Linked DNA regions of Variovorax paradoxus. The protein of the gene in region 1 interacts with the protein of each later gene in a pairwise test. Links are inferred from orthologs where the notes say so. Each region holds a gene or a part of one and is shown in the gene's direction. Other genes may lie near its edges.

What was found.
Region 2: the proteins of ftsZ (region 1) and GOQ09_RS01440 interact in binary tests that used the Escherichia coli proteins (3 or more experiments, as listed by UniProt). The link is inferred for Variovorax paradoxus from one-to-one orthologs.
Region 3: the proteins of ftsZ (region 1) and zapD interact in binary tests that used the Escherichia coli proteins (3 or more experiments, as listed by UniProt). The link is inferred for Variovorax paradoxus from one-to-one orthologs.
Region 4: the proteins of ftsZ (region 1) and rlmN interact in binary tests that used the Escherichia coli proteins (3 or more experiments, as listed by UniProt). The link is inferred for Variovorax paradoxus from one-to-one orthologs.

Annotation. Positions count from the first base shown.
Region 1 is NZ_CP046622.1:946,579-953,580, forward strand. The notes cover bases 775-3,735. They hold ftsZ (cell division protein FtsZ), read left to right. Parts: upstream 775-1,625; coding sequence 1,626-2,846; downstream 2,847-3,735. Other genes in these bases: ftsA (cell division protein FtsA), read left to right, coding at 775-1,455; lpxC (UDP-3-O-acyl-N-acetylglucosamine deacetylase), read left to right, coding at 3,049-3,735. Also shown: GOQ09_RS04375 (cell division protein FtsQ/DivIB), read left to right, coding at 1-202; more of ftsA, read left to right, coding at 226-774; more of lpxC, read left to right, coding at 3,736-3,972; GOQ09_RS26085 (hypothetical protein), read left to right, coding at 4,008-4,184; crossover junction endodeoxyribonuclease RuvC, read right to left, coding at 4,237-4,785; GOQ09_RS04400 (phosphatidate cytidylyltransferase), read right to left, coding at 4,790-5,779; GOQ09_RS04405 (lysophospholipid acyltransferase family protein), read right to left, coding at 5,792-6,688; GOQ09_RS04410 (DUF2809 domain-containing protein), read left to right, coding at 6,696-7,002. UniProt on the Escherichia coli protein: Essential cell division protein that forms a contractile ring structure (Z ring) at the future cell division site. The regulation of the ring assembly controls the timing and the location of cell division.
Region 2 is NZ_CP046622.1:308,484-315,465, forward strand. Bases 1,572-4,512 are described here. They hold GOQ09_RS01440 (rod shape-determining protein), read left to right. Parts: upstream 1,572-2,490; coding sequence 2,491-3,534; downstream 3,535-4,512. Other genes in these bases: gatA (Asp-tRNA(Asn)/Glu-tRNA(Gln) amidotransferase subunit GatA), read right to left, coding at 1,572-1,978; gatC (Asp-tRNA(Asn)/Glu-tRNA(Gln) amidotransferase subunit GatC), read right to left, coding at 1,975-2,274; mreC (rod shape-determining protein MreC), read left to right, coding at 3,618-4,512. Also shown: Asp-tRNA(Asn)/Glu-tRNA(Gln) amidotransferase subunit GatB, read right to left, coding at 1-489; more of gatA, read right to left, coding at 491-1,571; more of mreC, read left to right, coding at 4,513-4,562; rod shape-determining protein MreD, read left to right, coding at 4,559-5,080; mrdA (penicillin-binding protein 2), read left to right, coding at 5,145-6,982. UniProt on the Escherichia coli protein: Forms membrane-associated dynamic filaments that are essential for cell shape determination. Acts by regulating cell wall synthesis and cell elongation, and thus cell shape.
Region 3 is NZ_CP046622.1:4,608,959-4,615,738, forward strand. Bases 50-2,788 are described here. They hold zapD (cell division protein ZapD), read left to right. Parts: upstream 50-910; coding sequence 911-1,666; downstream 1,667-2,788. Other genes in these bases: GOQ09_RS21540 (hypothetical protein), read left to right, coding at 50-883; GOQ09_RS21550 (DNA gyrase inhibitor YacG), read left to right, coding at 1,695-1,916; GOQ09_RS21555 (acyltransferase family protein), read right to left, coding at 1,951-2,788. Outside these bases: more of GOQ09_RS21540, read left to right, coding at 1-49; more of GOQ09_RS21555, read right to left, coding at 2,789-3,918; GOQ09_RS21560 ((deoxy)nucleoside triphosphate pyrophosphohydrolase), read right to left, coding at 3,974-4,423; GOQ09_RS21565 (ATP-binding protein), read right to left, coding at 4,420-5,295; bifunctional glutamate N-acetyltransferase/amino-acid acetyltransferase ArgJ, read right to left, coding at 5,292-6,521; preprotein translocase subunit SecA, read right to left, coding at 6,550-6,780. UniProt on the Escherichia coli protein: Cell division factor that enhances FtsZ-ring assembly. Directly interacts with FtsZ and promotes bundling of FtsZ protofilaments, with a reduction in FtsZ GTPase activity.
Region 4 is NZ_CP046622.1:2,448,188-2,455,123, forward strand. What follows is about bases 2,728-5,622. They hold rlmN (23S rRNA (adenine(2503)-C(2))-methyltransferase RlmN), read left to right. Parts: upstream 2,728-3,546; coding sequence 3,547-4,698; downstream 4,699-5,622. Other genes in these bases: GOQ09_RS11515 (pseudouridine synthase), read left to right, coding at 2,728-2,949; ndk (nucleoside-diphosphate kinase), read left to right, coding at 3,100-3,525; pilW (type IV pilus biogenesis/stability protein PilW), read left to right, coding at 4,703-5,557; GOQ09_RS11535 (helix-turn-helix domain-containing protein), read left to right, coding at 5,550-5,622. In the rest of the region: GOQ09_RS11505 (RluA family pseudouridine synthase), read left to right, coding at 1-100; SMC-Scp complex subunit ScpB, read left to right, coding at 230-1,150; more of GOQ09_RS11515, read left to right, coding at 1,147-2,727; more of GOQ09_RS11535, read left to right, coding at 5,623-6,536; ispG (flavodoxin-dependent (E)-4-hydroxy-3-methylbut-2-enyl-diphosphate synthase), read left to right, coding at 6,533-6,936.

The DNA of each region.
Region 1 (7,002 bases):
GATCGAGCTCGGCCGCGGGCAGCCCGAAGAGGTGGCCGCCCGTGCGCAACGTTTCCTGAAAACCGTGACCCAGGTCGCGGGCCAATACCACCGCACCGCGGCGGACATCGAAGGGGCCGATCTGCGCCACAACGATGCCTATGCGTTGCGCCTTCGTGGCGTCACCACGGTCGTTACCGACCCGAAGACCAAGAAGAAGTAAATAGCGAATACCGAGGACATTCAATGCCCAAAGAATACAAAGACCTGGTTGTCGGACTCGACATCGGCACCGCCAAGGTGATGGTGGTGGTGGCCGAGGTGCTGCCCGGCGGCGAACTCAAGCTGGCCGGGCTCGGCATTGCGCCGAGCAATGGCCTGAAGCGCGGCGTGGTGGTGAACATCGACGCCACCGTGCAGAGCATCCAGCAGGCCCTGAAAGAGGCCGAGCTGATGGCCGACTGCAAGATCAGCCGCGTCTACACGGGCATTACCGGCAGCCACATCCGCGGCATCAATTCGAGCGGCATGGTGGCGGTGAAGGACAAGGAAGTAACGCCCGCCGACGTGGCCCGCGTGGTGGAAACCGCGCGCGCCATCAACATCTCGAGCGATCAGCGCCTGTTGCTGGTGGAGCCGCAGGAGTTCGTGATCGACGGGCAGGACGTGAAGGAGCCGATCGGCATGAGCGGCATGCGGCTCGAAGCCAAGGTGCACATCGTGACTGGCGCACAGAGCGCGGCCGAGAACATCATCAAGTGCGTGCGCCGCTGCGGGCTGGAGGTCGACCAGTTGATGCTGAACCCGCTGGCCTCGAGCCAGGCGGTGCTGACCGAGGACGAGCGCGAGCTCGGCGTGGTGCTGGTGGACATCGGCGCCGGCACCACAGACGTTGCAATTTTCACCAACGGCGCGATCCGCCACACGGCCGTGATTCCGATCGCGGGCGACCTGATCACGAGCGACATTGCCATGGCGCTGCGCACGCCCACCAAGGACGCCGAAGACATCAAGGTCGAGAACGGCTATGCCAAGCAGCTCCTGGCGGACCCCGACACGCAGGTGGAGGTGCCCGGCCTCGGCGATCGCGGCCCGCGCATGCTGAGCAAGCAGGCGCTTGCGGGCGTGATCGAGCCGCGCATCGAAGAAATCTTTTCGCTGGTGCAGCAGGTGGTGCGCGAGTCGGGCTACGAAGAGGTGTTGTCGTCGGGCGTGGTGCTCACGGGCGGAAGCGCCGTGATGCCGGGCATGGTCGAGCTCGGCGAAGACATCTTTTTAAAGCCGGTGCGGCGCGGCATTCCCAAGTATTCGAGCGCGCTGTCCGACATGGTCGCGCAGCCGCGCGCCGCCACCGTGATGGGCCTGCTCGAGGAAGCCCGCTTCGCACGCATGCGCGGCTTCAAGGTCGCGCAGAAGAACGGATCGGTAAAGACTGCGTTCGGACGTTTCAAGGACTTCATCGTGGGGAACTTCTGACCATGAATCACTCCCCACTCTGGCTCGCACGCGGCGGTCCTCCCTTGCATTTCAACGAGCGATGGCGGCGCACAGGTCCACCGCCCCGACGACGGCTACGTTGAACTCGTCAAGACACTAGAAAAATTCATAGATACACAACGGCAACTGCAAAATTCAAGGAGTTAGAAATGACCATCGAAATGATCGAAGTCGAAGAATTCAACCAAGGCACTCAGATCAAGGTGATCGGAGTCGGCGGCGGCGGCGGCAATGCCGTCGCGCACATGATGGAGCGCGGCGTGCAGGGCGTTCAGTTCGTCTGCGCCAACACCGACGCGCAGGCGCTCCAGCGCAGCAACGCACACAAGATCATCCAGCTGGGCACCAGCGGCCTGGGCGCCGGCAGCAAGCCCGACAAGGGCCGTGACGCGGCCGAAGCCGCGGTCGACGACATTCGCGCGGCCATCGACGGTGCGCACATGCTGTTCATCACGGCCGGCATGGGCGGCGGCACCGGCACCGGCGCAGCCCCCGTGATCGCACGCGTGGCAAAGGAAATGGGCATTCTCACCGTGGGTGTGGTGACCAAGCCCTTCGACTGGGAAGGCGGCCGCCGCATGACCAACGCCGACGCCGGCCTGGCCGAGCTCGAAGCCAACGTCGACTCGCTGATCGTGGTGCTCAACGAGAAGCTGCTCGACGTGCTGGGCGAGGACATCACCCAGGACGAAGCCTTCGCGCACGCCAACGACGTGCTGAAGAACGCCGTGGGCGGCATCTCGGAAATCATCAACGAGTACGGCGGCGTGAACGTCGACTTCGAAGACGTGCGCACCGTGATGGGCGAGCCGGGCAAGGCCATGATGGGCACCGCAGCCGCTGCCGGCCCGGATCGCGCGCGCATCGCCGCCGAACAGGCCGTGGCTTGCCCGCTGCTCGAAGGCATCGACCTCTCGGGCGCCAAGGGCGTGCTGGTGCTTGTGACCGCGTCGAAGGGTTCGCTGAAGCTGAACGAGTCGAAGCTCGCGATGAACACCATCCGCGCCTACGCCTCGCCCGATGCGCACGTGATCTACGGCGCCGCCTACGACGAGACCCTGGGCGACGAAATGCGCGTGACCGTGGTGGCCACCGGCCTCTCGCGCGCCGACGCACGCCGCCAGGCACCGACGCTCGAAGTGATCCGCACCGGCACCGACAACATCCCGTTCAATGTGCCCACGCTCGGCGGCACGGGCCATGCAGGCCACGGCGGCCACGGCGTGAGCCAGCCCAACTACGACGGCATGGCGGTTCCCAGCGTGTGGCGTACCAATCGCACGATGGCCGCGGCCAAGGTGGACGCGCTGTCTTCGGGCGGCATGGACGACTTCGAGATCCCCGCATTCCTGCGCCGTCAGGCTGACTGAGGCCAGGCCACCGAACGCAGAGGGCACGAAGGTTCGCAAGGGGTACGGGGAAGACCTGAAAGGGACTTCCACCGGCCCTAGGCGCTGCGTTCGCTTCGTGCCCTTTGCGTCCATCGTGGGCGCTTGAATAGAACCTATGTCTATCGATGCCATAGCGAGGGGCATAGGCCGCCACGCGCGCCGGGCGCCTAAAATCACGGGTGTGCTGCAACAAAGAACCCTCAAGTCGATCAGCCGCGCCGTGGGCGTGGGGCTCCACAGCGGACAGCGCGTGGAGCTCACGCTGCGTCCGGCTCCTGCGGACACGGGCATCGTGTTCCGGCGCGTCGACCTGCCCGAGCCGGTCGACATCCGCATGACCGCCGAAGCGGTGACCGACACGCGCCTGGCTTCCACGGTTTCCACCGGCGGAGCGAAGGTGCAGACGGTCGAACACCTGATGTCGGCCTGTGCGGGCCTGGGCATCGACAACCTCTACATCGACATCACGGCCGACGAAGTTCCGATCCTCGACGGATCGGCCTCGTCGTTCGTGTTCTTGCTGCAAAGCGCGGGCATCGAGCTGCAGAAGGCGCCGCGCCGCTTCATTCGCGTAACCCGCAAGGTCGAGGTGCGCGAAGGCGAGGGCGCCAACGAGAAGTGGGCGAGCCTTGAGCCGTACCATGGCTACAAACTGAGCTTCGAGATCGACTTCGACCACCGCGTGGTCAACTCCACCGGCCAGCGCGTGGAGTTCGACCTGGGCAAGGATTCCTACAGCCGCGACATCGCGCGCGCACGCACCTTCGGTTTCACGAAGGAAGTCGAGTACATGCGCAGCAAGGGCCTGGCGCTCGGCGGTGGGCTGGACAACGCCATCGTGATGGACGACACCAAGGTGCTCAATGCCGGCGGGCTGCGCTACGACGACGAGTTCGTGAAGCACAAGATCCTCGACGCGATGGGCGACCTGTACATCATCGGCAAGCCTCTGCTGGCCGCTTACACCGCATTCCGCTCGGGCCACGCGCTCAACAACAAGCTGCTGCGCGAACTGCTCACCCACAGCGACGCTTACGAGATCGTCACCTTCGAAGACGAAAAGCGCGCACCGCGCGGTTTCGGCGAAGTGGCGCGGGCCTGGTAGCAGGCAGGTTCTTCAGTTCCTCGCGCTACCACGCAATGCTTGTCTTCCGCTGGGCCATCCTGCTGCTTCTGCTGGTGGCGGGCGTGTCGTTCGCGTTCTATGCCGGAACAGGGCAGGTCAAGTACCGGCGCTTCGGCTGGATCGTGCTCAAGTGGACGCTGCTTGCGGCGTTCGGCTTCTTTGCGGTGCTGATCGCCGAGCGGGTGGCCTAGCCCGGTAGCCGGCCTGGCTTGCGCCGCGCCATTGATGAGCGCCTGAACGGCGCTATCTCGAGCGGCCTTGCCGGTAGGTGCCGGCATGCGTTTTCGACAGCTCGGCCGCTTCGGCGAGCCGCGCCATCGAGCGGCCCACCTGCGCATGGGTGATGGCGATGCCCAGCGCATCGGCCGCGTCCGCGCCGGGCAGGCCGGGCAGGTCGAGCAGGCGCTTCACCATTTCTTGCACCTGTGCCTTTGCAGCCTGGCCGTGGCCGGCCACGGCCTTCTTCATCTGCAGCGCGGTGTATTCGGCCACCGTGAGCTTGCTGTTCACCAGCGAGGTCACGCAGGCGCCGCGTGCCTGGCCCAGCAGAAGTGTCGATTGCGGGTTGACGTTGACGAAGATGATTTCGACCGCCGAAGCGTCGGGCTGGTAGCGCTCGGCGATTTCGGCGATGCCGTCGAACAGCACCTTGAGGCGCGCCGGCAGGTTGCCGCTGCCCAGGTGCCGGGTGCTGATGGTGCCGCTCGCAACGTAGCGCAGCGCATGGCCGTCCGCATCCACCACGCCGAAGCCAGTGGTCAGGAGGCCGGGGTCGATGCCGAGAATGCGCATGTCGTCAGACGTTGAAGTACCAGCGGATCGAATGAAAGAAGATGGGCGCCGCAAAACACAGTGCGTCCACGCGGTCGAGCAGGCCGTTGGCGCCGGTCACGCCCACGCCTTTCTTGCCCCAGTTGGGAATGCCGCGGTCGCGCTTGAGCGCCTTCATCACCAGGTGGCCCATGGAACCCGCGATGCAGGCGATGAACGAGACGGCAAGCGCCTGGCCGAACTTGAAGGGCGTGATGAACGAGAACAGCGCACCGACCAGGCTGGCCACCACGATGCCGATGCCCCAGCTGGTCCAGTTGAAGCTGCGGCTCACGTTGGGTGCAAAGGGCTTGCGCTGCGAGCGGCGCGAGATCACGTGCTGCACCAGCACCGAAGTCTGCACCACGAACACCAGGAAGAACACGAGAAACGCGCTCTTGCCTTCGTAGCCCGGAAAGCTCAGGAGCAGCAGTGCTGGCACGTGGCTCATGCCGTAGACGCAGATCATGATGCCCCATTGCAGCTTGGCGTTGCGCTCGAGAAAGTGGCTGGGGTCGTTGGCGAGTGCGCTTGCGACCGGAATCGCAAGGAACACGTAGACCGGAATGAAAACGGTGAACAGGTCGAAGCGCGCGGTGGCCACGAGCCAGAACTGGATCGGCAGCACCACGAAGAAGGCCAGGATGAGGCTGCGATGGTCGCCGCGGCGTGTGGGCGAAAGGGTGATGAACTCGCGCAGCGCGAAGAAGGCGATGAGTGCGAACAACACGGTGGCCACGGTTTCGCCCAAGGCCCAGCCAACCCAAAACACGATGACCATGAACCAGGTGGTGCCCAGCAGTTTGCGGTAGTGGGCGAGTTCGGCCTGCCAGGTGGCGTCGTGCACGGGGTTGCGGCGTTCCCTGAAGCTCAGGAAGAGCGCGGTTGTGCTCGCGATCACGAGCAGGCCGAAGACGATGAGGAACAGGGTCGCGACTTGCTGGGTCGGGGTGAGGCTGCGCAGGAACTGGTTCATGTCAGTTCCAATTTACACATCACGCAAAGCAATCACGGCAGCACGCGCGCGATCGAGGAAAGGGCGGCGCTCTTCGTCTTCTTCCACGCGGATTGGTGCGCCGAAAGTGACTGAACACAAGATCGGCACCGGCACGATCTCGCCCTTGGGCATGACGCGCTGCACGTTGTCGATCCATGCAGGCACCAGCACCACGTCAGGAAACATCGTTGCGAGCGTGTAGAGGCCCGACTTGAACTTCTGCGGCTCGCCCGTGTGGCCGCGCGTGCCCTCGGGAAAGATGATGATCGAGTCACCGCTGCGCAGGGCTTCGACCAAGGGGGCGAGCGGATCGGAGGCGGGAGCCGCAGCGGGTTCGGAAGGCGCGGCTTCCGTGGTTGCAGCCGGTGGTTCGACAGGGGGCGCGACCGCGGGAGGCGGCGGCGCAGGAAGATCGAGCCGCCCTTGAATCTCGTCGAAAGCCTCGGGGGCCACATCGACGACGGTCTGCGGCGCTGGCGCCAGCGGCAGCAATGGCTCCATCGAAGGCTCGATGCGTTCGGCTGGCCCTGCAGCGGTATCTCGTGCTGGCGCGGGTGGCGTGTCAGGCTCGGCCGCGGCTGGTGCCGGTGCTGCCGAAGCGGGCGCCGTGGCCGCCCGTTCCACGTAAACGGCGTTGAACACCTCCGTCGTGATCCAGCGCTTGAACGGCGTATTGGCCCAGTAGTCGCGCGCCGCAATGGGCCGCGTGATACTGCGCAGCTCTTCAGGCAGGGCAGCCCAGATCATCACGAGGTCGGCGTGGCTCTGGTGGTTGGCGAAATAGATGCGCTGCTCGGCCTTTGGCGGGCAGCCGTACCACCGCGCCTGGGCCCCCGTGAGCAACCGGACGATCCCCAACAACAACCAACCTGTGAGCTTTGCCAGCATGGGCGCGATGATACGGGTCATGCGATGGCGTTTCGATCCTCTTTCTCTGGTGTGGGCGGTGGCCCTGTTCTTTGTTCTCGTGCTGCTGGCCACCATTGGCGCGCGCTGGGGGTGGGTGCGGAGTTTCTTCGGCGACGTGCTGGCCGTGGCATGGGTCTACCTCGTCTTCAAGACTTTCATTGCCACGCGCGTGCTGCCATTGGCGCTGGCCGCGCTCGGCGTGGGCCTGGCGGTCGAACTGGGACAATTCCTGGCATCGGCCTGGCACCTGCATATTCCGAACCGCGCCCTGCGCATCGTGCTCGGCAGTACGG
Region 2 (6,982 bases), 640 kb from region 1 along the record:
GTCGATGCCGCTCTGGCCGATGAAGTCCTCGTGCAGCGACTTGCCGGCGTCTTCTTCGAGGTGGGCGCGCACCAGGCGCACCGTCTTCTTTTCTTCGCCCAGGAAGAACGACACCGAACCGCCTTGCACCACCGGAATTTCGAACTGGCTGATCTGGTAGCCCTTGGGCAGGTCGGGGTAGAAGTAGTTCTTGCGCGCGAACACGCTGCGCGGCGCAATGTGCGAGCCGAGCGCCAGGCCCAGCTTGATGGCGCGTTCGACCGCGCCCTTGTTCATCACGGGCAGCGTGCCGGGCAGTGCCAGATCGACCGCGCAGGCCTGCGTGTTGGGCTCCGCGCCAAAGGCGGTGGAGGCGCGGCTGAAGATCTTGCTCGCGGTCGACAGCTGGGCGTGCGTCTCGAAGCCGATGATGACTTCATAGCCGCGGACCAGCGGGCCGGTCGGACGGCCTTGTTGTTGTGCTTCGAAGGTGTTCACTGTCTCGCTCATTTCAGAAGCCCTCCGGCGTGCGCATGTGCCAGTCGGTGGCTTGCTGGAAGCGGTGCGCTGCGCCGAGCAGCTTCGCTTCGCCGAAGTAGTTGCCGATCAGCTGCAGGCCGACGGGCATGCCCGCATCGAAGCCCGCGGGCACGCTCATGCCGGGCAGGCCGGCCAGCGACGCGGGCAGCGTGAAGATGTCTGCGAGGTAGTCGGCAACGGGGTCGTCCCCATGCTCGCCGATCTTCCAGGCGGTGGTCGGCGCGGCGGGGCCGGCGATCACGTCGCACTGCTTGAAGGCCTGCTGAAAGTCGTCGGCGATCATGCGGCGCACCTTTTGCGCCTGCAGGTAGTAGGCGTCGTAGTAGCCGTGCGAGAGCACGTAGGTGCCGATCATGATGCGGCGCTTCACCTCGTCGCCAAAGCCTTCGGCGCGCGTGCGCTCGTACATGTCGCCCAGGTCCTTGTACTGCTTGGCGCGGTGGCCGAACTTCACGCCGTCGAAGCGGCTCAGGTTGCTCGACGCCTCGGCCGCGGCCAGGATGTAGTACACGGGAATCGACAGTTCGGTGCGCGGCAGGCTCACTTCGACGCGCTTGGCGCCGAGCTTCTCGTATTGCGCCAGCGCCGCATCGACGGCGGCGCGCACGCCGGGCGCCACGCCTTCGCCGAAGAACTCCTTCGGCACGCCGATGCGCAGGCCCTCGAGCGAGTCGTTCAGCGAGCGGCTGAAGTCTTCGGCGGGCTTGTCGAGCGAGGTGGAGTCGCGGTCCAGGTCGGGGCCGCAGAAGGCCGACAGCAGCAGCGCGCAGTCTTCGGCCGAGCGGGCCATGGGGCCGGCCTGGTCGAGGCTCGATGCGAACGCCACCATGCCGTAGCGCGAGGCGCGGCCGTACGTGGGCTTGATGCCGGTGATGCCGCAGAACGAGGCCGGCTGGCGGATCGAGCCGCCGGTGTCGGTGCCGGTGGCCGCAGGGGCCAGGCGGGCCGCCACGGCCGCGGCGCTGGCGCCCGAGGAGCCGCCCGGAATGCGCTCGCGGTTCCAGGGGTTTTGCACCGGCACGGCCTTGTCGTGGCCCACGGCGGGCACGGCCACGTTCTCGTTGGCCGAGCCCATGGCGAACTCGTCGCAGCTCAGCTTGCCGAGGGTGACTGCGCCGGCTTCGGCCAGGCGGCGCACCACGGTGGCATCGAAGGGCGAACGGTAGCCCGCGAGCATCTTCGAGCCGGCGGTGGTGGCGAAATCGGTGGTGACGAAGATGTCCTTGTGCGCAATCGGCACGCCGGCCAGTGCCGGGGCGTTGCCGGTGGCAAGCTGCGCGTCGGCCGCACGGGCCTGGGCCAGCGTGACTTCCTCGTTCACATCCACAAAGGTGCCGAGCGATTCGTGGGACTTCATGCGGCCCAGAAAGGCCTGGGACGCCTCGACCGCCGAAACCTGGCGGTCGGCCAATGCCTTGGCCAGGGCGACCACGCCCATTTGATGCAATTCGCCGCTCATTCGATCACCTTGGGCACGAGGAACAAGCCGGCTTCGACGGCCGGGGCGCTCTTCTGGTTGGCTTCGCGGTTGTTGGGTTCGCTCACCACGTCGTCGCGCAAACGCAGCGTAATGTCTCCGATGGCGGCCACCGGGTGGGCCAGCGGCTCGATGCCGGCGGTGTCGACCGAACGCATACGTTCGACTAAATCGAAAAAGCCATTAATTTGGCTGAGCATGCGCTCGCTTTCGTCGGAAGCAAGCTGCAGCCGGGCCAACGAGGCGATGCGTGCAATATCTGAAGCGGAAAGTGACATGGGTCGAAATGGCTGGAAAACCGGGAGTATTCGCACGCCGGAGAGGGTGCTGACACGGGATTCAGAGGGGGATTCAGGTATTATCCCGCCTTTGCCGCAACCCCCGCGAACGCGCCGGCTTTTGCGCCAAAAACGATCAATCCACCCCGTCAAACGACCAAAAAACAGAGAGCGACGACTTGCCGACGCGCAGGCGTGCTCCAGAGGATTCCGCACATGTTTGGAGCTTTCCGTCGGTATTTTTCCACCGACCTCGCGATCGACCTCGGCACCGCCAACACACTGATCTTTGCCCGCAACAAGGGCATCGTGCTGGACGAGCCCTCGGTGGTCGCCATCCGCCACGAAGGCGGCCCCCACGGCAAGAAGGTGATCCAGGCTGTCGGCCGGGAAGCCAAGGCCATGCTGGGCAAGGTGCCCGGCAACATCGAGGCGATCCGCCCGATGAAGGACGGCGTGATTGCCGACTTCGTGATCACCGAGCAGATGATCAAGCAGTTCATCAAGATGGTGCACCCGCGCACGCTGCTCACGCCGAGCCCGCGCATCATCATCTGCGTGCCCTGCGGCTCCACCCAGGTCGAGCGCCGTGCCATCAAGGACGCGGCCGAAGCGGCGGGCGCCACTTCCGTCTACCTCATCGAAGAGCCCATGGCCGCGGCCATCGGCGCGGGCCTGCCGGTCAGCGAGGCTTCGGGCTCCATGGTGGTCGACATCGGCGGCGGCACCACCGAAGTGGGCGTCATCAGCCTGGGCGGCATGGTCTACAAGGGCTCCGTGCGCGTGGGCGGCGACCGCTTCGACGAAGCCATCATCAACTACATCCGCCGCAACTACGGCATGCTGATCGGCGAGCCGACGGCCGAAGTCATCAAGAAGAACATCGGCTCGGCCTTCCCGGGCTCCGAAGTCAAGGAAATGGAAGTCAAGGGCCGCAACCTTTCCGAAGGCGTGCCGCGCAGCTTCACCATCAGCAGCAACGAAGTGCTGGAAGCCCTGACCGATCCGCTCAACAACATCGTCTCCGCCGTGAAGAACGCGCTGGAGCAAACGCCGCCCGAACTGGGCGCCGACATCGCGGAGCGCGGCATGATGCTGACCGGCGGCGGCGCACTGCTGCGCGACCTGGACCGCCTGCTGGCCGAGGAAACCGGCCTGCCGGTGCTGGTGGCCGAAGATCCGCTGACCTGCGTGGTGCGCGGCTGCGGCATTGCTCTCGAGCGCATGGATCGCTTGGGAAGCATCTTCACGAGCGAGTGAATGCGCCACTGCCATCATCGGCCGGCCCTGCTTGTGCAGGCCGGCCTTTTTGCCATCTGACGTTGCACAGCCAGGCCTGAACCATGCCCTTGGGCACGCTCGATCGCACAGCCCCGCCCCTGTTCAACCAGGGGCAGTCGGCCCTGAGCAAGTTGATTTTCTTCGGTGCGCTCTCGCTGTTCCTGATGGTGGCCGACGCGCGCTTCCATCTGGTTCAGCCCATACGCGCGGCCGTGGGGGCGGTGCTCTATCCGGTGCAGTGGCTGGCGCTCAAGCCGGTGCAGTTCGTGGTGGGCGGCAGCCGCTACTTCGAAGACCTGCAAACGGCCCAGCGCAACGAAGAAGAAGCCCGCAAGGCGCTCATGCAGCAGGCAGAGCGTGCGAGCCAGGCCGACACGCTCGCGCAGGACAACGCACGCCTTCGCGCGTTGCTCGAACTGCGCCAGACCACGCAGGCGCCGGGCCGCGCCGCCGAGGTGCTCTACGACGCCGCCGACCCCTACACGCGCAAGATCGTCATCGACCAGGGGCTCACGCACGGCGTGGCGGCCGGTTCGCCGGTGATCGACGCGAACGGCGTGCTCGGCCAGGTGACACAGGTGCTGCCCTTCACGAGCGAGGTCACGCTGGTGATCGACCGCGATCTTTCCATTCCCGTGCAGAACACCCGCACCGGCGTGCGCAGCGTGGCTTTCGGTGATGCATCGGCGCACGGCGCGGGGCTGGAGCTGCGCTTCATGGCTGCCAATGCCGACCTGCAGGAGGGCGACCTGCTCTCCACCAGCGGCGTCGACGGCGTCTATCCGGCCGGCCTGCCGGTTGCAAAGATCGAGCGCATCGAGCGCCGCGCCGATTCGGCCTTTGCGCGCATCTACTGCGTTCCGCTGGCCCGCGTGACGGCAGCGCGCTACGTGCTGGTGCTGGCGCCCACGGGGGCGCCCGCGGCACCGCCCGCGCCGGCCGCCCCCGCGCGCGGCAAGAAGCCCGAGCCCAAGGCAGACAAGAAAGCCGCGGAGCGCGCCCGATGATCAAACGCCCCGGCCAACAGCAGCTGCTGCTGCCCGTCAGCCCGCTTTTCATGTGGTCGAGTCTGGTGGTGGCGCTGCTCATCAACATGATTCCGATTGGGCGCGCCGCCTGGATGCCCGACCTGCTCGCGCTGGCCATCGTGTTCTGGGGCGTGCACCAGCCGATGCGCGTAGGCATTGGCGCGGCCTTCGTCTTCGGGCTGTGCATGGACGTGCACCAGGCGTCCATGCTGGGCCAGCATGCGCTGTCCTACACCACGCTGGGCTTCTTCGCGATCACCATTCACCGGCGCCTGCTCTGGTACCCGGTGGCTTCGCAGGCGCTGCAGGTGCTGCCGCTTTTTGCGCTCTCGCAATTCATCGAGGTGGTGACGCGCATGATCGGCGGCGGCATTTTTCCGGGCTGGTGGGTGCTGGCCTCCCCGGTCATCGAGGCCGCGCTGTGGCCGTTGGCAACGGCGCTGCTGCTGGCGCCCCAGCGCCGCACGCCGGAACCCGACGAGAACCGCCCGCTCTAAGCCGGGCAGTCCACCTTCCTATGCATTTGCCAACGCACTTGCACGCGCCTAAGCTCACGCCGCCATGACCGAAATCCGCAACGTTGCCGCCGACCTCGCGCGCTTCAAGCGCCGCGTGATCGTGATCGGCATGGTGGTGCTCTTCGCCTTCGGGCTGCTGGGCTCGCGGCTGTTCTACCTGCAGGTGGTGCGGCATGACGACCTCGCCGAGCAGGCCGAGAGCAACCGTACGGCCATCGTGCCGGTGGTGCCGAACCGCGGGCTCATCCTCGACCGCAACGGCATCGTGCTGGCCTCCAACTACTCCGCCTACACGCTGGAGATCACGCCTTCCAAGGTGGGCGACGTCGAAGAGACCATCGACGCGCTGACCCAGGTGCTCGAGGTTTCGCCGCGCGACCGCCGCCGCTTCAAGCGCCTGCGCGAAGACTCTCGCAGCTTCGACTCCATTCCGATCCGCACCCGCCTGAACGACGAAGAAGTGGCCCGTTTCGCGGCGCAGCGCTACCGCTTCCCGGGCGTGGAAATCAAGGCGCGGCTGTTCCGCAACTATCCGCATGGCGAGGTCGCCTCGCACGTGCTCGGCTACATCGGCCGCATCAACCAGCGCGAGAAGACCGCGATGGAAGACTGGGCCGAGGAAGACCAGGCCAACTACAAGGGCACCGACTACATCGGCAAGCTCGGCATCGAGCAAAGCTACGAAAAAACACTGCACGGCCATACCGGCGTCGAGCAGATGGAAACCTCGGCCGGCGGCCGCGCGGTGCGCCGGCTTGCGAGCCATCCGGCCACGCCAGGCAACACCGTGATGCTGTCGCTCGACATCAAGCTGCAGAAGCTGGTCGAAGACATGTTCGGCGACCGCCGCGGCGCGCTGGTGGCCATCGACCCCAAGACCGGCGAGGTGCTGGCCTTCGTGAGCAAGCCGACCTTCGACCCCAACCTCTTCGTCGAAGGCATCGACACCGAAAGCTGGAAAGAGCTCAGCGAATCGCTCGACAAGCCGCTGCTCAACCGGGCGCTGCGTGGCACCTATCCGCCCGGCTCGACCTACAAGCCCTTCATGGCGCTGGCTGCATTGCAAACCGGCAAGCGCGGCCCGAACGTGGTAGTGAACGACCCCGGGTATTTCAACTTTGGCGGCCACCGCTTCGGCAGCCCCGAAGGCAACATCGGCGGCGTCGACATGCGGCGCTCGATCCAGCTGTCGAGCAACATCTATTACTACTCGCTGGCCAACGAGATGGGCGTGGACCTGATCCACGACTTCATGAAGCCGCTGGGTTTCGGCCAGATCACCGGCATCGACCTGGGCGGCGAGGTGCGCGGCGTGCTGCCCAGCACCGAGTGGAAACGCAACGCATACAAGCGGCCCGAGCAGAAGAAGTGGTACGCGGGCGAAACCATTTCGCTGGGCATTGGCCAGGGCTACAACACCTTCACCATGCTGCAGCTCGCGCAGGCCACGGCCATCGTGGCCGACGGCGGCATGAAGCGCAAGCCGCACGTTGCTCTCGCCACGCGCAACACGGTTAGCGGCGAAGTGGCCCCGCTGCCGCAACCGCCCGCGGAGAACCTCGGCTATACGCCGGCCAACATCGCGGTGATCCGCGAAGGACTGACCAGCGTGGTCACCAGCGGAACCGCGCGCGGGGTGTTCGCCGGCGCGGGCTACCAGGCGGCCGGCAAGACGGGTACGGCGCAGGCCGTGACCCAGGCGCAGAACACCAAGTACAACGCCCGCGCGCTCGAAGAGCACCAGCGCGATCACGCGCTGTTCATGGCGTTTGCGCCTGTCAACAACCCGAAGATCGCCCTGGCAGTGATCGTCGAGAACGCCGGTTGGGGCGCGGGCGCCGCGGCACCCATTGCGCGCCGCGTGTTCGACTACGTGTTGAT
Region 3 (6,780 bases), 3.7 Mb from region 1 along the record:
TCCGCCTCCGCCTATTCCGGACGCCAACATAAAGGCCTCATCGATCCAGGAAGCCGATGTGCTTGTGATCGGCGACAGCTTTTCGGTTCGCTATGCCTGGCAGTCGCCGTTGGTCGGGGCTGGCTATCGCGTCGCCACCACGCACTGGGACAAGACTGGGCCGATGTGCAGCGACTTCTCGGAATGGGTGCGCAAGTCAGGCTTCAAGGGCAAGGTCGTCATCATCGAGAGCATCGAGCGCCTGCTCCAGGGACGCATCGAAGACTCGAAGGAATGCGCGGCCATGAAGCACACCTTCGTGCCCTCGCCTCCTCCGTTTGAAAATCCGTCCAAGCAGGCTCCTACCGAGTTCCGCCTGAACTGGGACGCAGAGCTGCTCAGGGGCTGGCTGACCTATCGCAATACCCGCGCCATCGAGCGTTCCGAGAGCTGGACCAACACGCCGGACCGCTGGGGTCCGCTCATTGACGCGCGCACCGTTCCCGACGGCTGCAAGCAATTCAGCCACGTCGCTTGCAACAAATTGCTCATGACGGCCGAAGACCGCCTGATGGCGCCGCTCACCGCGGACTCCGCCGCTTTCATGGCGAAGTTCACGGAAAAAATGGCGCCATCCCTGCGCATCATCTGGATGGTCGTGCCCAACAAGAGCACGGTATACCTCGACCAAAACCATGCCGCCGCGTTCCGCAGCACGTTCAACGACCTGAAGATCGGGCCCGATCTTTTTACACTGTCCGAGCAGAACCGCTTCAAAATCACGGACTTGTATCCTGCCAACGAAACGCACGTTTCCATCGCAGGGTATCTGCTCTTCGGTCAGCGTATGCTGGAGGCTGTGCGTGAAGTGCAGCCCAACCCGGCGGCCGCGAAATCGCCTTGAACTCGTCCCTCACATGAACCCGAACGCGTGATCCTCTACGAGTACCCATTCAACGAGCGCATCCGAACCTACCTGAGGCTGGAGCACCTGTTCCGCCGCCTCGGCGAACTGGTGCCGGCGGAATCCGCGCTCTCCCATCATTTCGCCCTGGTCACGATTTTCGAGATCATGGACGTTGCCGCGCGCGCCGACCTCAAGGCCGACGTCATGCGGGACCTGGAAAAGCACAAGAACGTCTTCAATAGCTACCGCGGCAATCCAGCAATCGCCGAGGCGGCGCTGGACCAGGTCGTCACCCAACTCGAGCGCAATTTTTCGGCACTCAACAGTGTGTCGGGCAAGGCCGGCCAAGCGTTGACCGAGAACGAGTGGCTCATGAGCATTCGCAGCCGTGCCGGCATTCCGGGCGGCACCTGCGAGTTCGACCTGCCCGCGTACTACGCCTGGCAGCACCGCAGCGCACAGAGCCGGCGCAAGGACCTGGAGCGGTGGTCGAGCACGCTCGCGCCACTGGCCGAATCCATTTACCTGCTGCTCAAGCTGCTGCGCGAGGCCGACGTGCCCTACAAGGTCATCGCCACCCACGGGCAGTTTCAGCAGAACCTGCCGCAGGGGCGCAGCTTTCAGCTGCTGCGCCTGCGGATTGACCCGGCACTCGGGCTGGTGCCCGAAATCAGCGGCAACCGGCTCATGGTTTCGGTGCGAATGATGCGCCATGAGGCCGACGACCGCCTGCACCAGAGCACGGAAGACGCCGCCTTCGAACTCACGCTCTGCGCCTGAGCGCAGCAGCGCGCCAAAAACATACGCCATGAGCAACGGCAGGACCCACAACGACATCGGCGAGCGGATCGTCCGCTGCCCCGCCTGCGGCGGAGACAGCATCTACGCCGCCAGCAACCTCTATCGGCCTTTTTGCAGCGCACGCTGCAAGGGCATCGATCTCGGCGCGTGGGCCAACGAGGAATTCAGGATGCCCGCCGAAGAGCCGCCGGACGAAGAGACCTTCGGCGACCCCAAGCTGAAGCAGTAGCAGGCGCCGCAGCCGCCGCAGCGCCTCCTCCGCGCTACTTCTTGGGCGCCGCGCCGCCGTCGTTCAGCAGCGCGCGATCCATGTAGGTTGCGAACGAGCGGGTGTACTTGGGCCGCAAGTGGCCCGCGTCCTTGTATGCGGGAGCACCGTCGGACATGGTGCGCAGGCACTGGCCATCCGCCGTGCACAGGTTCGCAACCGCGTCGATCACTTCCACGCCGCTCGCAATGCCGATCTGCCGAAGGCGATCGTTCAACTCGCGCTGGTCCTGCGGTATCGGCAGCGTCGGGGTTGTCGTCGAGACCTTCATGGAGGTCAATCGGCTGCCTTCGAGCAAGCGCTTCGGCTCGAAATCGGGTGCTACCGGAATATCGAGCAGCAGAAAAACCTTCTTGCCCTTGCCCGTCAGTTCTCGCAGCAACTGGCCGAGCGAGTCGAACGCCAGGGCCATGCCATCGCCGCCCCGGAACTGATGGGCCGCGCCTGCCGCATCGCGGAAGTAGTAGCCCGGTGCGCCGCCCGCGATGAAGTAGCAGTTCCAGCAGCCACCGATCACCACCGTGTCGATCTCAGGGCTCCGGGCGAATTCGAGCACTGCCGTGCGCCGCTCGGCGCAGCCAATGTTCGCATCCGCGTAAACACCGGGAATCGGCGGGCAAGACCCCTGCGTTGCAAAGTAGATGGTGTTGGCCTTGTCAGGCACCGTCCGCGCAAGCTCCTCGGCACGCGGGCCATACTGCTGCACATGGCTGTCGCCGATCAGCAGGCTCTTACGCGAACCCTTACCCACCTGGTAGAGCAAGTGCCGCCCTAGTTCGTAGTTCTTGAAATCGTCGTAGTACCCCACGTCGGCCGCGGCCTCGGAGATCTGCTGAAGGCGAATGTCGTGATGGCGCGGTTGCAGCACGCCAGAGAAGACCACCAGGCCCACGACCACCAGCGCAATGCCCAGGCCAGCCAGCCAGCGCAGCAGGCCGGGGCTGGTGCGCGTGCGCGTGTAGCGCTCGACGAACCTGTAGGTCAGCCACGCCAGCACCACGCTCGCGACCACCGCGCCCGCACGCACGGGCAGCGACGGCAATCCGTCGCTCAGAACGCGCGCATAAGCGAGCAGCGGCCAATGCCACAGATAAAGCGGATAGCTGATGAGCCCGATCCACACCATCACCCGGTTCGACAGCAGGTACTTGTTCAGGAAGCCCGTGGGCCCGGCCGCAATGCAGCTCACCGCACCCAGCGTGGGCAGCAGCGCCCACCAGCCCGGAAAAGCCTTGTCGCCGCGGATCATCACCAGTCCGAGTCCGAGCAGGCCCACGCCGACGACGGACTGCACGTGGCTGCGCAAGCGGCTCGGCACTGCGGGCTTCAGCCGCATGCACGCCAGGATGCCCCCCACCATCAACTCCCAGAAGCGCGAAGCCGGCGAATAGAAAGCCGCCGTGCGAAACGGATGGATCGTGAGCACATTGACGAGAAACGACACCACCGCAATCGCCAGGATCACGCGGATCATCGGCCAGCGGCGGCGCCAGGCCACGCCCAGCAGCACCGGCCAGAAAATGTAGAACTGCTCTTCGATGCCGAGCGACCACAGATGCAGCAGCGGCTTGGTTTCGGCGGCCGAATCGAAATAGCCGGCATCCGCCCAGAACACGAAATTGGCAAAGAAGGCCGCGCCACCCGTGACCTGCTTGCCCAGCTGCGCGAACTCGTCGGACAGCAGCATGTACCAGCCGAAGCACAAGGTGGCCAAGAGCACCAGGATGAGGGCCGGGAAGATGCGCCGGATGCGCCGCGCGTAGAAGTCGCGATAGCTGAAATCACCCGCCACCTGGCTCTGCAGAAGAATGGTCGAGATCAGGTAGCCCGAGATCACGAAGAAGATGTCGACGCCGATGAAACCGCCGGGCAGCACGCCCGGAAACGCGTGATAGATCACCACGGAGGCCACGGCAATGGCACGCAGGCCGTCTATGTCCGGTCGGTACTTGGGATGCAGCATCGAATGGGGTCGTTGAACGCGCTGTGGCGGTCCTGGTTGTTTCTCTTGAAGGCGCCTATGCCGCCGACCCGGCGGCATGAGGAAGTCCGCGCTCCTCGGCCAGCCATTCGAGCACCGGCATGGCGCCGGGCAGCACAGGCGTCACATCCAGCGGCAGCTGCTGCCAACGCATTTCCTGCCCTTCGCGCATTTCGAACTCACCGCTCCAGGCCGTGACCTTGCACCAATGCAGCCGCACCAGCGCATGCGGATAGTCGTGCTCGGTGACTTTCCAGACCTCGGCGCCCGCAATGGTGATGCCGAGTTCTTCCTGCAGCTCGCGCCGCAGCGCTTGCTCGACCGTTTCGCCGGCCTCGATCTTGCCGCCCGGAAACTCCCAGAAGCCTGCGTACGCCTTGCCGTCGGGCCGGGTCGACAGCAGCAATGCGTCGTCCGCCAGACGGATCAGCACGCCGACGGCGACTTCAGTGTGCTTGCGGCCCTGGGGCTGCGGCTGCGCGCTCATGCGCTGGCCCGCCCCGCGTAGTCGCGCGCAAACTGGTAGGCCACGCGGCCGCTGCGCGAGCCACGCTCGAGTGCCCACACCAGCGCCTCGGGCCGTGCCGCTTCGATGGCAGCCTCGCCGACGCCGAACGACGACAACCACTGCGCAACGATGGCCAGGTATTCGTTCTGGCTGAACGGATAGAAGCTGACCCACAGGCCGAAGCGCTCCGACAGCGAAATCTTCTCTTCGATCACTTCGCCGGGATGCACTTCGCCGTCCTCGGTGTGGGTGTACGAAAGGTTGTCCTTCATGTATTCGGGCAACAGGTGGCGCCGGTTGCTGGTCGCGTAGATCAGCACATTGGGCGTGGCCGCCGCGATCGAGCCGTCGAGAATCGACTTCAGCGCCTTGTAGCCCGGCTCGCCTTCGTCAAAGCTCAAATCGTCGCTGAACACGATGAATTTTTCGGGCCGCTGCGACACCACTTCGACGATGTCCGGCAGGTCGGTCAGTTCGGCCTTGTCGACTTCGATCAGGCGCAGGCCCTGCGGCGCATAGGCCTGCAGGCAGGCGCGAATGAGCGACGACTTGCCCGTGCCGCGCGCGCCGGTCAGCAGCACGTTGTTGGCCGGCTTGCCTTCAACGAACTGGCGCGTGTTGCGCTCGATCTTTTCCTTCTGGACGTCGATTTCCTTCAGTGAATCGAGCGCCATTGCGGCCACATGCTTCACCGGTTCGAGCACGCCGTGGCCCGAACTGCGGCGCCGATAACGCCATGCGATCGACGCGTTCCAGTCGGCGGGTGCAGCCAGCGGCTGCGGCAGGATCGACTCGATGCGGCCGATCAGCTGCTCGGCGCGCTCGATCAGCTTCTGGAATTGCTCATTCATGACCTGTAGTCGGCGTTGATGGTCACGTAGTCGTGGCTCAGGTCGCAGGTCCAGACCGTCTCGCTCGCATTGCCGCGGCCCAGGCCGATGCGCACTGTGATCTCGCTCTGCTTCATCACGCGCTGGCCGTCTTCCTCGCGGTACGACGGATTGCGCCCGCCCTTCACCGCCACGTGCACGTCGTCCAGGAACAGGTCGATGCCGGTCTGGTCCAGGTCGGCAATGCCCGCGTACCCCACGGCCGCCAGGATGCGGCCCAGGTTCGGATCGCTCGCAAAGAAAGCCGTCTTGACCAGCGGCGAATGCGCCACGGCATAGGCCACTTGCCTGCACTCTTCCGGATTGCGGCCGCCATCGACCTGGATGGTGATGAACTTGGTGGCGCCTTCGCCGTCGCGCACGATGGCCTGCGCGAGCTGGCGCGCCACGTTCTGCATCGCAGCAACGAGCGCTTGCCCTTCGGGCGAATCGAGCGAGGTGATGGTTGCGTGCGCGGCCTTCTGCGTCGCGATGACCACGAACGAGTCGTTGGTCGAGGTGTCGCCGTCGATGGTCACGCGGTTGAACGAAGCATCGGCCAGGCGCTTGGCCAGCGGCTGGATCAGCGACGGATCGATCTTCGCGTCGGTGGCCATGAAGCCCAGCATGGTCGCCATGTTCGGGCGGATCATGCCCGCGCCCTTGCTGATGCCGGTGATGGTGACAGTGGCGCCGCCGACCTGAGCCTGCTGGCTGAACGCCTTGGGAATCGTGTCGGTGGTCATGATGCCTTCGGCCGCACGCGCCCAGTGGTTCTCCGAAGCATCGGCCAGCGCGGCGGGCAGGCCAGCTTCGATGCGGTCCACCGGCAGCGGCTCCATGATCACGCCGGTGGAGAACGGCAGGATCTGCTCGGGTGCGATTTCCAGGTGCCGCGCCAGCGCGATGCAGGTGGAGCGCGTGCGCATCAGGCCGTCTTCGCCGGTGCCGGCGTTGGCGTTGCCGGTGTTGATGACCATCGCGCGAATGCCGTAGCTGGCCGCCAGGTGGTCGCGGCAAACCTGCACCGGCGCCGCGCAGAAACGATTCTGGGTGAACACCCCGCCGACCGCCGATCCTTCGTCGATCAGCACGACGGTCAGGTCCTTGCGGTTGGCCTTGCGCACGCCCGCTTCGGCCACGCCGATGCGGACGCCAGGCACCGCGAACAAGGCGGCAGGATCAGGAGCGGACAGGTTCACGGGCATGGGAGTTTCTCTTCTGGAGTTTTCTGGGTCAGCTGAGCTTGCCGTGGCACTGCTTGTACTTCTTGCCACTGCCGCAAGGGCACGGGTCGTTGCGGCCCACGCGCGCAAAGGCGGCCGCCTCTGCGCTGAGCGTGCCAAGTCCCAATCCGGCGGCCGCGATGCGGCGCTGGTTTTCCTCGTCGAGGCGAACCTCTACCTCGCCGGTTTCGGTCGGCGCGCTGTAGGTGATGTTGGATACGTTTTCGCCGCGGCTCTCGAG
Region 4 (6,936 bases), 1.5 Mb from region 1 along the record:
GCACCCGGTCACGCAGGCGCCGCTGGAGTTCCGCTCCCTTCCGCCCGCGGATCTTGTTCATGCGCTGCAGACCTGGGGGCTGGATTACAATCGCGCCTGACGGCCCGAGGGCCGCGCCGGCCACTCGATGCCGGCCTTGCGTTGCACTCGCCGCGTGCCGGCAACGCCTACTCCTTCCATCCTTGTGAGCCAGCGTCCAACAGACGCCTTTTCCCGGATAACGCGAACCATGAATACGGCGGATGCCAAGCGCATTCTAGAAACCGCCTTGATCTGTTCGAGCCAGCCGCTGCCAGTGCGCGACATGCGCGTGCTGTTCGACGACGAGCTGGGCGTGGACACCATCAAGGTGCTGTTGCTTGAACTGCAGGAAGACTGGGCGCAACGCGGCCTGGAGCTGGTGAATGTCGCCAGCGGCTGGCGCTTTCAGAGCCGGCCCGAGATGCGCGACCACCTCGATCGCCTGCACCCCGAGAAGCCGCCGCGCTACACGCGGGCCGCCCTAGAAACGCTGGCCATCATCGCCTACCGCCAACCGGTCACGCGCGGCGACATGGAAGACATTCGCGGCGTCACCATCAATTCCCTCATCCTGAAGCAGCTCGAGGACAGAGGCTGGGTCGAGGTGATCGGCCACCGCGAAACCGTGGGACGGCCGGCGCTCTACGCCACCACGCGGCAGTTCCTCGACGATCTCGGCCTGGCCTCGCTGGACCAGCTGCCGCTGATCGAAACGCCGGCCCAGCAGGCGGCATTGGTCGACGCGCTCGACCAAGCCTCGGGCAACCAGCCCGGCCTGCCGATGGAAATCGCCAGCGAATCCGATGCCGACGCTTCCGCTGCGACGGATGCGGCGCTGGAAGCAGAATTGACCTTGCCCGGTGCCGAGGGTCCCGAGGCAACGGAAAATCAGGCGCAAGACGAGCCTCAGGCCGCCGAGGCGCACGCCGAAGTGCTCGATGCGGCTGAAGCCATCGAAGCGGTCGACGCCGCTGCCGCGCAATTTGCCGAGGACGCGGCCTCGCCCGAAGAGCCTTCGGAAATTCCCGCCCCCCAGGAAGTCGAGCCTCCCGTTGCGCTCGAGTCCGAAGAAGTCCCGTCGCCCGACGAGACCGATCCCCACGCTGTTTCTCCCGGAAAAACCTCATGAGCTCCTCCGACACCGACGACGCGGCAATCGTGCCGGTCCAGCCCGAATCCGATAAAAAAGCGGTCGCGGAAGTGTCCGGCCCCTCTTCGGATGCCGATGCTGGCGCATCCGCTCCAGCCGCCGGCGAGGGTGAAGCTCCCAAGAAGAAGCGTGCTCCGCGCCGCAAGAAGACCGTGGAGCCGGCTGCAGAGAGTGAAGCTGCGGCAGCACCTGCGGAAGGTTCCGAGCCGGTGATCGAAGCCGCCGCTGAAGCCGCCTCTGCAGCAGCTCCCGCTTCGGAGCCAACCACTGCCGCTCCCGTCAAGGCTGCCGCCCCAGTGGCAGCGGCTGAGCAGCGCGAAGAGCGCCGCGAGGAAGAGGGAGCTCGAGGCCAGTACGACGACGAAGAAGAGGAAGACGAACCCGACGAGGAAGAGGACGACCTCGACCGCGCACGCCGTGCCGCCGAGCGCGAGCAGCGCAATGCGCTGCCGCCCGAGCCGATCCGTTTCGCGGACGTCATTTCAGGCCAGTTCGACGCCGACGAGGAAAGCCCCGAAGTCCCGCCGCTCAAGCGCGTGCTGCTGCCGGAGGCCGACTCGCCCAAGCTGCACAAGGTGCTGGCCCAGGCTGGCCTCGGTTCGCGGCTCGAAATGGAAGCGTTGATCCTCCAGGGCCGCATCTCGGTCAACAACGAACCGGCCCACATCGGCCAGCGCATCCAGTACGGCGACCAGGTCAAGATCAACGGCAAGCCCATTCGCTACCGCATCGCGCCGCCTCCGCCGCGCGTCATCGCGTACCACAAGCCTGTGGGCGAGGTCGTGACGCACGACGACCCGCAGAACCGTCCCACGGTGTTCCGCAAGCTGCCGCGCCTGCAGCAGGGCAAGTGGCAATCGGTCGGCCGGCTCGACCTGAACACCGAAGGCTTGCTGTTGTTCAGCAGCTCCGGCGACCTCGCCAACCAGCTGATGCACCCGCGCTTCGGCCTGGAGCGCGAATACGCTGTGCGCGTGCTCGGTGCGCTCAGCGCCGACGAAAAGAAGAAGCTGCTCGAAGGCGTGCGCCTCGACGATGGCATGGCCCAGTTCGGCACCATCGAAGAGGGCGGCGGCGAAGGCTCGAACTGCTGGTACCGCGTCACCATTTCCGAAGGCCGCAACCGCGAGGTGCGGCGCCTGTTCGAATCGGTCGGCCACGCGGTCAGCCGCCTGATCCGCATCCGCTACGGCGCCATGGTGCTTCCGCGCGGGCTGAAGCGCGGTGCCTGGATGGAGCTCGACGAGCGCGACATCAGCGCTTTGTTCCAGGCATCGGGCGGCGGCGCGCCGCGCCCGCAGCAGCAACGCGGCCCGGGCGGGCAGGACGGTGCCGGCGGCGGCCGCAACGGGCGCAACAAGAAGCGCCGCGGCAACAACCGCAACGCCGGCGGCGCGCAGCAGCAGCCCCGCGACATGCGCGATGACGGCCGCGAGGCGCCCATTCCGAACCCGCTCGGCGAAGGCCGGCCGCCGCGTGGAGAGCGCGGGGGGCGCGGCAACCGAGGCGGTGGTGGTGGCGGCAACGCTGGCATGCAGCCGCAAGGCCGCCGTGGCAACAACAACAACCGTGGCAACCGCCAGGGTGAAGAGCGTCCGCCAGGCGGCGCGAACCAGCCGGATCCGATGAAGACCTCGCTCGGCTACATCGGCGCCGACAGCTTTTCGCGCCAGCGCAAGGAGCAACGCCAAGGCCCAGGCCGCCGTGGTGGCGGTCCGGCGGGCGGAGGCTTCGGCGGGCAGGGCGGCCCGGGCGGAAACCGCCGCCGCGGACGCTGAAAGCCAGCTGCCAGCGCAGCCTTTCGCGGGGTTTTCACCAAGGCCCCGGGCTGCGCCGGTTAAAATCAGAGGCTTTGTCGCCGTAGAGTGCAACATATTCGTTGCAGCCGTGACAAAACACTTCAAAATTAAAGCTCAGGAAGCACTTCAATGGCTATCGAACGTACCCTCTCCATCATCAAGCCCGACGCCGTTGCAAAGAACGTCATCGGCAAGATCGTTTCCCGCTTCGAAGCTGCCGGCCTCAAGATCGTCGCCGCCAAGCTGGTGCACCTTTCGCGCAACGAAGCCGAGCAGTTCTACTCGGTCCACAAGGAGCGTCCCTTCTTCAAGGACCTCGTCGAGTTCATGATCTCCGGCCCCGTGTTCGTGCAAGTGCTCGAAGGCGAGAACGCAATCGCCAAGAACCGCGACCTGATGGGCGCCACCGACCCGAAGAAGGCCGCCCCCGGCACCATTCGCGCCGACTTCGCCGACAGCATCGACGCCAACGCGGTGCACGGTTCGGACGCTCCCGAAACCGCAGCGAACGAAGTGGCCTTCTTCTTCGCCGGCCTCAACGTCTACGCGCGCTGAAGCCGTATCCCGGCTGATTTCATGACCACGGCCAACCTGCTCGAATTCGATCTCGAGGGGCTGGCTGCGTTCTGCGAAAAGCTCGGCGAGAAGCGATTCCGCGCCACGCAGCTGTTCCGCTGGATCCACCAGCGTGGCGCCAGCGACTTCGCCCAGATGACCGATCTGGCCAAGTCGCTGCGCGAGAAGCTCGCCACAACCGCTCGCGTCGAGGCCCTCTCGGTTCTCACGCAGCACGAATCCAAGGACGGCACGATCAAGTGGCTGTTCGACGTCGGCGATGGCAATGCCGTCGAAGCCGTATTCATTCCCGAAGACGACCGCGGCACGCTGTGCGTGTCGTCCCAGGCCGGCTGCGCGGTGGGTTGCCGTTTTTGCTCCACGGGGCATCAGGGCTTCAGTCGTAACCTGAGCACGGGCGAAATCGTCGCCCAGCTGTGGTTTGCCGAGCACTTCCTTCGCAAGCACCTGAAACGCGACGAGCGCGTCATTTCCAATGTGGTGATGATGGGCATGGGCGAGCCGCTGCAGAACTACTCGGCGCTCGTGCCGGCGCTGCGCACCATGCTCGACGACAACGCCTATGGGCTGTCGCGCCGCCGCGTGACCGTGTCGACCTCCGGCGTGGTGCCGATGATCGACCGCCTGGGCGCCGATTGTGCAGTGGCCATGGCCGTGTCGCTGCACGCGCCCAACGATGCGCTGCGCGACGATCTCGTGCCGCTCAATCGCAAGTACCCCATCGCCGAACTGATCGGGGCCTGCAAGCGCTACCTGGCGCATGCGCCACGCGACTTCATCACTTTCGAGTACTGCATGCTCGACGGTGTGAACGACCAGCCCGAGCATGCGCGGCAACTGGTGGAACTCGTTCGCACGCATGGCATTTCGTGCAAGTTCAACCTGATTCCGTTCAACCCGTTTCCGGCCTCGGGCTTGCTGCGTTCGCCGCAGCCGCGGGTGCTGGCGTTTGCCAAGACGCTGAGCGAGGCCGGCCTCGTGACCACCGTGCGCAAGACGCGCGGCGACGACATCGACGCGGCCTGCGGACAGCTGGCCGGCGACGTGAAGGACCGCACGCGCGCCGCCGAACGCATGGCCCAGCGCCGTGCCGTGTCGGAGCGCCCTGTTGTTCTGCATCCGGTTCGAAAGACCACCCCCCAGGAGCACTGATCCAATGAGCATGGCCTTTCCGATGACCACCGCGAGCGCGCAGCGGCTGCTGACTGCAAGCTTTGCCGGTGTGGCCGTGGCGTTTCTGCTCGTGGGCTGCGTCAACACGCGGACCACCACCACCAGCCTGGCCGACACCAGCTCGGGCAAGGGTGCGGAGATCGTCACCGAGTCGGACGAAAGCAGCCGGCAGCGCCGCGCGCGGCTGCGGCTTGAGTTGGCCTCGGGCTACTTCGAGCATGGCCAGAACACCGTCGCGCTCGACGAAATCAAGCAGGCGCTGGTCGCCGACCCCAACTACGCGGATGCCTACAGCCTTCGGGGCCTCGTCTACATGCGGCTCGACGATGCCGGCATGGCCGAGGACAGCTTCCGCCGCGCCATCGCCATCAACCCGCGCGATCCCAACGTGCGGCACAACTACGGCTGGCTGCTGTGCCAGCAGAACCGTTATGGCGACGCGGCCCAGCAGTTCAACGCCGCGCTCGCGGTGCCGAGCTACACCGACCGGGCCAAGACGCTCATGACGTTGGGTGTTTGCCAGCTCAAGGCCGGCCAGCGCCCGGAGGCGGAGCGCAGCCTGATGCAGGCCTATGAGATGGACGCCGGCAATCCGGTGGTCGGGTTCAACCTGGCCTCGCTGCTGGCGCAGCGCGAAGAATGGTCGCGCGCGCAGTTCTACATTCGCCGCGTCAACAACAGCCCCTCGGCCAGCGCCGAGACGCTGTGGCTCGGCATCAAGATCGAACGACGGCTCAACAACCGCGAGGCAGTTGCGCAGTTGGGAGGACAACTGCAACGGCGCTTTCCGCAGTCCCGGGAGGCAATAGCGTACGAGCGCGGGAATTTCAATGACTGAACGGGTTTCGGAGTTCGGCACTTCCGCGGCGCTGCCGCTCGAGGAAGGCGACATCACGCACAAGACGGCCGGCGACATGCTTCGCGAGGCGCGCGAGGCCCATGGCCTGCATATCGAAATGGTGGCCGCGGCGCTGAAGGTGCCGCCGCAGAAGCTCATGGCATTGGAGGCGGACGATATCGATTCGCTGCCCGATCCGGTCTTTGCGCGCGCGCTGGCAAGCAGCGTCTGCCGCGCCTTGCGCATCGATTCCGCTCCGGTGCTGGCAAAGCTGCCGGGAGCGCAGCGCGCGCCGCTGGCAACGGCCGACCGCACGCTCAAGAGCAATATCGTTTCCGGTACGCCGCGCTGGAACGGCAGCCGCTCCAACGGTCTTCCATCGCGCGCATTGCTGATCGTCGTCGCTTTGCTGCTGGTGGGGGCAGCGGTGCTGTTCTGGCTGCCGCAGTCGGCTTTCGACCAGGTCGGCGCCGCCGTCTCGCGTTGGACGGCGCGCGGCGAAACCGAAACAGGCTCGGTTACCGAGGCGCCTGCAGTCGCAGCGGCTCCAGGCGGAGCCTCCGTCATCGAGAACGCACCGGTGTCGCCTGTGCCGCCTGCGGCAACCGGCCCGGCGAATGCGGCGCCCGGAACGCCTGCGGCAGCACCTGCCGCACCGGGTGCGCCATCCGCCACGGCCTTGCCAGCAGCCAATGCAGCTGCCACCGTTGCGGCGCCGTCTGCCGCTGCCGGCGGAGGCCAGCCGCTGGTCTTCGTCGCTCGCGAAGACTGCTGGATCACGGTGACGGAGGCGGGCGGCAAGCAGTTGCTGCGGCGCATCGTGCAAGCCGGCGAAACCGTGGGGTTGTCCGGCGCGCTGCCGCTGTCGGTGGTGGTCGGGCGCGCTTCGGCGGTCGATGTGCAAGTGCGCGGAAAGCCCTACGATCTGAAGCCGGTCACGCGCGGCGGCGGCGTGGCGCGTTTCGAGGTGACATCTTGAGCGACTGCACTCCTCAACCCATTGAATCGGCGGCGCCGAAGGCGCGCCGCTCGCGCCAGGCCCAGGTGGTCTGGGGTGCGCGCACCGTCACGGTCGGCGGCGACGCGCCCGTGCGCGTGCAATCGATGACCAACACCGACACGGTCGATGCCATCGGCACGGCCATCCAGGTGAAGGAGCTCGCCACCGCGGGTTCGGAAATGGTGCGCATCACGGTCAACACGCCCGAGGCCGCGGCCCAGGTGCCCTACATCCGCGAGCAGCTCGACCGCATGGGCATCGACGTGCCGCTGATCGGCGACTTTCATTACAACGGGCATCGCCTGCTGACCGACTATCCGGCCTGCGCCGAGGCGCTCAGCAAGTACCGCATCAATCCCGGCAACGTGGGCAAGGGCGA